DNA from 2 places in the Bradyrhizobium sp. Crot121 genome. Region 1 is predicted to be linked to the other one. Evidence: predicted binding sites of a transcription regulator. Region 1 holds the regulator's gene; the other holds the start of a gene.

Evidence for each region. The regulator PhoB, encoded in region 1, activates phosphate uptake and scavenging genes when phosphate is short. The targets are predictions, from matches to a motif close to TGTCATNNANCTGTCAT.
Region 2: AC5ZGW_RS10505 (inorganic phosphate transporter) is a predicted target of PhoB. The motif match lies at 2,930-2,946, and genes of this name have one in related genera.

What each region holds. Positions count from the first base shown of each region.
Region 1 is NZ_JCAMOR010000006.1:51,858-56,556, forward strand. It holds gene argF (ornithine carbamoyltransferase) at 1-349, opposite strand, end outside; gene AC5ZGW_RS08550 (aspartate aminotransferase family protein) at 349-1,557, opposite strand; gene AC5ZGW_RS08555 (GcrA family cell cycle regulator) at 2,056-2,571, shown strand; gene phoB (phosphate regulon transcriptional regulator PhoB) at 2,693-3,400, opposite strand; gene phoU (phosphate signaling complex protein PhoU) at 3,517-4,233, opposite strand; gene pstB (phosphate ABC transporter ATP-binding protein PstB) at 4,245-4,699, opposite strand, start outside.
Region 2 is NZ_JCAMOR010000008.1:88,256-92,954, forward strand. It holds gene AC5ZGW_RS10500 (M20 aminoacylase family protein) at 1-1,067, shown strand, start outside; gene AC5ZGW_RS10505 (inorganic phosphate transporter) at 1,250-2,878, opposite strand; gene AC5ZGW_RS10510 (UdgX family uracil-DNA binding protein) at 3,286-4,641, opposite strand.

The DNA.
Region 1 (4,699 bases):
GCTCCAAGAGCGCATCGTGGTTGAGGATGCGGATCATGATCGCATCGACATAGCGCGACAGCACGCGCGCAGTGTCGGCGATGGTCTCGCCACGGCCGAGCTGCATCTCGGCGCCGGTGAGCATGATCGATTCACCGCCAAGCTGGCGCATGCCGACGTCGAACGACACTCGCGTGCGGGTCGAAGGACGCTCGAAGATCATCGCCAGCGTCTTGCCTTCGAGCGGCTTCGTGGCCCGCTCATGCGCCTTCAGTCTCGCCTTCATGGCGGCGCCGGCGGCCAGCATGGCGCGCAGCTCGTTGAGCGACATTTCGTTGATGTCGAGGAAGTGACGGGGCGCCTTGCTCATCATCCCGCTGCCTTCTTCGACGGTCCGCTTGAGAGCGCGGTGCAGGCGCGCTCCAGACAACCGATGGCGTGCTCGATCTCGGCCTCGCTGACGATCAGCGGCGCGAGGAATCGCACCACATTATCGCCGGCGCCGACTGTGAGCAGCTTCTGCTCGCGCAGGGCGTTGACGAGGTCGCCCGAGGGCACCACGGCCTTGACGCCGATCAGAAGCCCCTCGCCGCGCACGTCGGCGAGAATGGACGGATAGCGGTCAACCGCGGAGGCGAGCTTCTGCTTGAGCAGGAGCGACATCTTCTGCACGTGATCGAAGAAGCCGGGCTTCAGCATCACATCGAGCACGGCGCCGGCGGCCGCGACCGCGAGCGGATTGCCGCCGAAGGTCGAGCCATGCGAACCCGGCGTCATGCCGGACGCAGCTTCCGCGGTCGCAAGGAAGGCGCCGATCGGAAAGCCGCCGCCGAGCGCCTTGGCCAGCGACATCACGTCAGGGGTGACCCCGATGCGCTTGTAGGCGAAGAGATCGCCGGTGCGGCCCATGCCGGTCTGCACCTCGTCGAACGCGAGCAATAGGCCATGCTCGTCGCAGAGCTGGCGCAGCGCCTTGAAGAAGGCCGGCGGCGCGGAGCGCACGCCGCCTTCGCCCTGCACCGGCTCGATCAGGATGCCTGCGGTCTCTGGACCGATCGCGCGTTTCACCGCTTCGATATCGCCATGCGGCACCTGATCAAAGCCGTCCATCGGCGCGCCGAAGCCCTCGAGATATTTAGCGGCGCCGGTCGCGGCGAGTGTCGCGAGCGTGCGGCCATGGAAGGCGCCTTCGAAGGTGATGATGCGGTAGCGCTCCGGATGCCCCTTCGAGAAGTGATAGTGACGCACGACCTTGATCACGCCCTCCATCGCTTCCGCGCCGGAATTGCAGAAGAACACCAAGTCCGCAAAACTCTGCTCGCACAGCCGCGCGGCAAGCTTCTCGCCGTCCGGGCTCTTGAACAGGTTCGACATGTGCCAGAGCTTCGTCGCCTGTTCCTGCAGCGCCTTCACCAGATGCGGATGGGCATGGCCGAGCGCGTTCACCGCGACGCCGGAGGTGAAGTCGAGATAACGCTCGCCTTTGGTCGAGATCAGCCAACAGCCTTCGCCGCGTTCGAAGCCGAGATCGGCCCTGGCAAAAACGGGAAGCAGATGCGACGTGGCGCGGTCGGTCATGGCGATCACTGAAGGGTTCAGACAAGCCTTTCAGACAAGCCCCGGCGGCGTGCAGCGATGCAGACACGCGGCTGGAGCTCATCCAGCGAAAACAAAACGTGCCGCCTTTGCAGGGCGGCACGTGAAGGCATTCTATGCGCGCGGCGGGTGCTGTCAATCGCCACGAAGCCGCCAGGCTGCGCTGCAAAGTGCCGGTAATCCGCAGTTTTCCGGTGTGGTGGAAAAGCCCGATTGCAATCCCTAAATGTCGGAACATGTGGACGCATAGGCGCGGACTCTTGCGCCAGAGTCACGCCATATTGTAGCGTCTAGCCTGTCGGGTACGACATCTCGTGCGGCAGTTTTGATCCCTTAGAGTCCTTTGTGTGCGGCGTACACGTTCGGGTGCGGTTTTCGTGCCCGGCGAGCCTTAAGGGATTCTGCCCGCAGGGATTTTTGAGATTAGGCATCGCAGCGCTGTCCCAGGATCGGCCGGCGCAACGCGAAGGGAAAGATGCGATGACGGTATTGACCTGGTCCGACGAACGCGTCGAGCAGTTGAAAAAGCTCTGGGAAGGTGGCCTCTCGGCCAGCCAGATCGCTGCGGAACTGGGCAACGTGACCCGCAATGCGGTGATCGGCAAGGTGCACCGGCTCGGCCTCTCGGGCCGCGCCAAGAGTCCTGCTGCAGCCGCGCCGCGGCAGCGCAAGGCGCGTCCCGCACAGCCGATGATGCGCGTGGCGCGTCCGGTCTCCCGCGGCAACACCGCGCTCGCCCACGCCTTCGAGGTGGAGGTGGAAGCGGACCCTATCGCCTACGACAATGTGGTGCCGATGAGCCAGCGGCTGTCGCTGCTCGAATTGAACGAGGCCACCTGCCACTGGCCGGTCGGCGATCCCTCGAGCCCGGAATTCTTCTTCTGCGGCGGCAAGGCGCTTCCCGGCCTGCCCTATTGCGCGCACCACTCCCGCATCGCCTACCAGCCGGCGGCTGACCGCCGCCGTCCGACGGTCAAGCCGTCACAAGGCAAGTAAGCCGACGACAGATCGTAGCCTGGGTGGAGCGCAGCGCAACCCGGGAACGCTGTATCGGCGGGTCCAAATTTCCCCGGGGTTACGCTTCGCTGCACCCGGGCTACGGATTGAGGTCGCCGGTTTACGACTGCTCGGCCTTCGCGAAGCGATCATCGAGCGCGTAGCCCGCGCCGCGGACGGTACGGATCGGGTCCTGCTCGCGGCCGGGATTGAGCAATTTGCGCAGGCGGCCGATGTGAACGTCGACGGTGCGCTCGTCGATATAGATGTCGCGGCCCCAAACGCTGTCGAGCAGCTGCTCGCGGCTGAACACGCGGCCGGGATGCTCCAGGAAGAACTCCAGCAGGCGATATTCGGTCGGGCCGAGATCGATCGGGCGGCCCGAGCGCGCGACGCGGCGCTTCTCGCGGTCGAGTTCGATGTCGCCATAGGTGAGCACGGTGGCGAGCCGCTCCGGGCTTGCCCGGCGCAACAGGCCCTTCACCCGCGCGAGCAGTTCAGGCACCGAGAACGGCTTGACGATGTAGTCGTCGGCACCGGTCGCCAGCCCCCTCACGCGCTCGCTTTCCTCGCCGCGCGCGGTCAGCATGATGATCGGGAGCTGCTTGGTCTCCGGCCGCGCCCGCAGACGGCGGCACAGCTCGATGCCGGAGAGTCCCGGCAGCATCCAGTCGAGCACGACAAGGTCGGGAATACGTTCCTTGAGCCTTGTGTCCGCATCGTCTCCACGGGCGACCGTTTCGACATCATAGCCTTCTGCATCGAGATTGTAGCGCAACAGCGTCGTCAGCGCTTCTTCGTCTTCGACCACCAGAATGCGTGCGCTCATCGGCTTGGCTTCTCCTATAGCGGGATGACTCTCTGCTTGAATCGTCATCCCACTCTTCCTTTGATGTTTGAGCAGGATCTTGGCTGAAAGCCGGCGTCGACTTTCCGGATGTTGCTCTAGTTGCCCGGAACGGTCGTGGCGAACGTCGTCATATCCCCCTTCGGCCGCTTGTCGGTGATCTGCTGACCCTCGATCATGTAGAAGACCGTTTCCGCGATGTTGGTGGCGTGGTCGCCGATCCGCTCGATATTCTTGGCGCAGAACATCAGGTGGATGCAGAACGAGATGTTGCGCGGATCTTCCATCATGTAGGTGAGGAGCTCGCGGAACAGCGAGGTGCAGATCGCGTCCACCTCCTCGTCGCTCTTCCAGACGTTCATCGCCGCCGGCAGATCGTGCGCGGCATAGGCGTCGAGCACGGACTTGACCTGCGACAGCACGAGGTCGGTCATGTGCTCCAGGCCGCGGATCAGCTTCAGCGGCTGGAAGTCGTTCTCCAGCGCGGCGACGCGCTTGCCCATGTTCTTGGCGAGGTCGCCGATCCGCTCGAGGTCGGTCGCCACCCGCATCGCGCCGACGATCTCGCGCAGGTCGACAGCCATCGGCTGGCGGCGGGCGATCGTCAGCACGGCGCGCTCCTCGATCACGCGCTGCAGGCTGTCGATCTCGATGTCGGAAGCGACGACACGCTTGCCGAGCGCGACGTCGCGGCGGATCAGCGCATCGACGGATTCGGTGATCATCCGTTCGACCAGCCCGCCCATCTCTGCGACCAGACGGGTCAGTTCCTGAAGATCGCTGTCGAATGCCTTGGCGGTATGTTCAGAAGCCATGATGTCCCTCCTCAACCAAACCGGCCGGTGATGTAGTCCTGGGTGCGTCGATCGCTCGGCGAGGTGAAGATCTTGCTGGTGTCGTCGAACTCGATCAGTTCGCCCAGATACATGAACGCGGTCTTGTCGGAGACGCGCGCCGCCTGCTGCATGTTATGCGTGACGATCGCGATCGTGTAGTCCTCCGACAATTCCTGGATCAGCTCCTCGACCTTGGCGGTCGAGATCGGATCGAGCGCCGAGCAGGGCTCGTCGAACAGGATAACTTCGGGCCGCACCGCAACCGTGCGGGCGATGCAGAGGCGCTGCTGCTGGCCGCCGGAGAGGCTCAGGCCGGAGGCGTTGAGCTTGTCCTTGACCTCGTTCCACAGCGCGCCGCCGCGCAGCGCTTTCTCGACGCGGCCGTCCATTTCAGATTTCGAGATCTTCTCGTAAAGGCGGATGCCGAAGGCGATGTTCTCATAGA
Region 2 (4,699 bases), on a different contig from region 1:
CATTCGTCGCCGAGCGGCTGCGGGAATTCGGCTGCGATGAGGTCGCGACGGGGCTCGGCCGCACCGGCGTGGTCGGCGTCATCAAGGGCAAGAAACCAGCCGGCAGTGGCGACATCAGGGTGATCGGGCTGCGCGCCGACATGGATGCGCTGCCGATCGAGGAGGAGACCAATCTGCCCTATGCATCCAGGACGCCGGGTAAGATGCACGCCTGCGGCCATGACGGGCACACCGCGATGCTGTTAGGGGCCGCCCGCTACCTCGCCGAGACCCGCAATTTCGCCGGCAACGCGGTTGTGATCTTCCAGCCGGCCGAGGAGGGCGGCGCGGGCGCTGCCGCGATGATCAAGGACGGGCTGATGGAGCGGTTCGGCATCGAGCAGGTCTATGGCATGCACAATGGCCCCGGCATCCCCGTCGGCTCGTTCGCCATCCGGACCGGCCCGATCATGGCGGCAACGGACGCGATCGACTTCAGGATCGAAGGCCATGGCGGCCACGCCGCGCGGCCGCACAAATGCATCGACAGCGTGCTGGTCGGCTCACAATTGATCACGGCGCTGCAGTCGATCGTCTCGCGCACCGTCGATCCCTTGGATTCGGCCGTGATCTCGATCTGCGAATTCCACGCCGGCAATGCCCGGAACGTCATCCCGCAGACCGCGGAGCTGCGTGGCACGGTGCGCACGCTGACGCCGGAGGTGCGGGCGCTGGTCGAGAAGCGCATCCATGAGGTGGTCGCCGGCGTTGCGCAGATGACCGGCGCCAGGATCGACCTCACCTACGAGCGCGGCTATCCCGTCACCGTCAACCATCGCTCGCAGACCGAGTTCGCGACCAAGATCGCCAAGGAAATCGCCGGCGAGAACAACGTCCACGAAATGCCGCCGATGATGGGCGCGGAGGATTTCGCCTACATGCTGGAAGCGCGCCCCGGCGCCTTCATCTTCTGCGGCAATGGCGACAGCGCCGGCCTGCATCACCCCGCCTACAATTTCAACGACGAGGCGATCGTCTACGGCACGTCCTACTGGATCAAGCTGGTGGAGAACACGCTCGCGGTGTGACGCCCTTTCGTCGTCCTTCCCCGTCATTGCGAGCGCAGCGAAGCAATCCATGCCTCCGCTTGCGGAGAGATGGATTGCTTCGTCGCTGCGCTCCTCGCAATGACAGAGTGTGGCGCTATCCTCGCACAAAACAAAAAGGCCCCGCGCATCGCGCGGGCCTTTGTTGTTGATGGCTCTGCCGCTCAGAACACGTTCGCGAACAGCACGTAGAGCGAAGCCGACAGCATGATCGCGGCGGGCAGCGTCAGTACCCAGGCCATCAGGAGGTTGCGGATGGTCGCCATCTGCAGCCCCGAGCCGTTGGCGGCCATGGTGCCGGCGACGCCGGACGACAGCACGTGCGTGGTGGACACCGGCAGGCCGAAGGTGTCCGCGGCTCCGATGGTGGCGGCGGCAACGAGTTCGGCGGAGGCGCCCTGCGCGTAGGTCAGGTGGGTCTTGCCGATCTTCTCGCCGACCGTGATCACGATCCGCTTCCAGCCGATCATCGTGCCGAGGCCGAGCGCGATCGCCACCGCGATCTTCACCCAGGTCGGGATGAACTTGGTCGCGCTGTCAAGCGAAGCCTTGTAGGCATTCAGCGTCGCGACGTCTTCCTTGCTGAGGTCGCTCTCCTTGTCCTTCATCAGGAAGCGGATCGCTTCCGAAATCAGGTACATGTCGTTGCGGGTGTTGCCGACCGCTTCCGCGGGCACCTTGGTCAGCGAGCCGTACCTCGTCACCTGGTCGCTGACATCTTTCACCAGCACCGCGAGCGAGGGGAACGTGCCCTCATTGAGGTGGTGCAGCGAGATGTACTGCGTCACGGCCGGACGGGGATCGCCGATGATGCTGTGACCGGCGCCCTTCGCCGCGATCACCTTGGAGGCAGCTTCCGAGTTCTTCTGGAACTGGGCGACCATGGATTCCGGCAGCGTGCGGTTCAGCGCATACGCCGTCGGCACGGTGCCGATCAGGATCAGCATGATCAGGCCCATGCCCTTCTGCCCATCGTTGGAGCCGTGCGCGAAGCTGACGCCGGTGCAGGTCAGGATCAGGAGGCCGCGGATCCAGAGCGGCGGCGCCTTGTGGCCTTCCGGCGCGGCATAGAGCGCAGGGTTGCGCACGATCATCTTGAGCACGAGCAGGAGTATCGCGGCGCAGATGAAGCCAACCAGGGGCGACAGCAAGAGCGCGTAGCCGATCTCGGTGGCCTTGCTCCAGTCGACGCCGGAAGTGCCATCGCGGCCGCGCATCAGCGCGTTGGCAATGCCGACGCCGATGATCGAGCCGATCAGCGTGTGCGAAGACGAGGCCGGCAGGCCGAAATACCAGGTGCCGAGATTCCACAGGATCGCGGCGATCAACAGCGCGAACACCATGGCAAAGCCGGCGCTGGAGCCGACTTGCAGGATCAGCTCGACCGGCAACAGCGAGATGATGCCGAAGGCGACCGCGCCAGACGAGAGCAGCACGCCGAGGAAGTTGAAGAAGCCCGACCACATCACCGCGACTTCGGCCGGCAGCGAATGCGTGTAGATCACAGTCGCGACCGCGTTGGCGGTGTCGTGGAAGCCGTTGACGAATTCAAAGCCGAGCGCAATCAAGAGCGCAACGAACAGCAGGATGTAGGGCAAGAACGTGGTGACGCGGGTGCCGGTGGCATCGACGTCGGAATAGATGCTGTAGGCGACGAACAGCAACCCCGCCGCGAGGATGCCGAAGAAGAGGATCATCGTCAGCGGATTGAAGCCTTTATCGAGATTTGGCCTTGAAGCCGGCTGAATCGGTCTTTCGTCGCGTACTGAAGTATTGAGTGCAAAATCGGTCATTCTGAGGCCCCGTCGAAATACGGAAGGAGGCCCTTAGTCTTGACCATTGACTTGAAGGTTAGATGACAGCCGTAGTGTGCTTGAATGAAACGCGTGTCGCAACGGTGCTTGGGTGTTGCATCGATGATCGTCTGTCACGCGCGCTCGCGACACGAATGTTGACCATTCACATGACGAGCCATGCTCGTAGCGAAAGTGTGTGATGGATGTGTGATGGAGAGGAGCGGTCGCGCGCTGCCTGACGCCGGGGCTGTGGCGCCGTGGCAGCGCGTCGACCGCATGGGAACGTCATTGGCGTGAACAAGACGCCCCAAACTCCCCCTGTAATAGGGGAGTATTGTCCATCAATGTAAGGTTGTAAATAGATCAACGGCTTGATATTTGCAGTGCTATGCATGGGGCCATGCTTATGCCGCAGCCCGCGCGCGTTTCCTCAACAGTTCCGCGGCGATCTTCAGATCCTCGACAAAGCGTTGATATTCCCGCGCTTTCGCATCCTCATCGGGGAGCCGCAGCAGATAGGAGGGATGCACCGTCACCAGCGCCTTGACGTCGTTGTCAAGATCGATCAGGCGGCCGCGGTTCTTGTTGATCGGCGTGAGCTTGTTGAACACGCATTGCGCAGCGGTCGCGCCCATCGCCACTACCAGGTCCGGTTTGATCGATGCGAGTTCCCGCTCATACCATTGGCGGCAGGCCTTGATCTCCGGCGTATTCGGCTTCTGGTGCAGGCGGATCTTGCCGCGCGGCACAAATTTGAAATGTTTCACCGCATTGGTGACGTAGACCTTTTTGCGGTCGATACCGGCTTCGTCGAGCGCGCGGTCGAGCATCAGGCCGGCGGGACCGACGAACGGTTTTCCGGCGAGATCTTCCTTGTCGCCCGGCTGCTCGCCGACCAGCATCACCTGCGCGCTTTGCGGGCCTTCGCCGAACACGGTCTGGGTCGCATGCTCATAGAGATGGCAGGCGCGGCAATCGGCGGCTTCCTTCCGCAGCGCACTCAGTCGGTCGGCGTGGCGGATCATGGCGGGTTCCGGTGGCGTGGCGATTTCGCTTGTGGGCTTAATCGTCGAAGCCTCCCGCAGGTTCCTCGATTGCTTCGCTGCCAGCCGGGCCGGGTTGAAGATCGTAGCGTAATGACGCTGCCAGATTTCCTCCAGCCGATTGCCTGCAGGCATCCCGGCCTCGCCGATACCAGGGGTGATCGACACCGCATGTCCATCCCAATGTGCGCAGACATCAGGTGTGAGGATCGACCAGGGCATGTCGGCGAAGCGGCTCGCGAAGAATGGCGCCGCCAGTTCCACGACATGATGCTGCGGCTCGAACCAGGCGACGAAATGCGATTTGTGCTCGCGCCCGATCTCGCGGAAGCGGATCGACGTCCGCATCCGCTGTGCCTCGTGATGCACGGCCTTCGCCATCGCATGGATGCGCGCGACATCAGGGTCGTCGGCGACGTCGAGCAGGTCATGGTCGCGGCGCAGGCGCCACAACAGGCGATAGAGCAGGGCAAAGCGCTCGGCATCGCGATGCAGGATCGCGGTTTTCGCCAGCTCGACGAATTTGGCCGGCACGCTGAACGTGCCGTGCGGCGGCTCGAGCGGCGCTTCGCGGTCCGGCGCATCGAACGGTTCGACTTCGTTGTTGCGCACCGTCCACGTCACATCGTCAGGCGGCACCTCGTTCAGCACCAGCGTCCGTGCTGCCTTTCGCCAGCCGTCGAAATCAGTCTCGCTGCCCAGGATGATGTGGTGCATGGCACTTACTCTCCCTCCTGTCTCTCCTCTCGTCATGCCCGGGCTTGACCCGGGCATC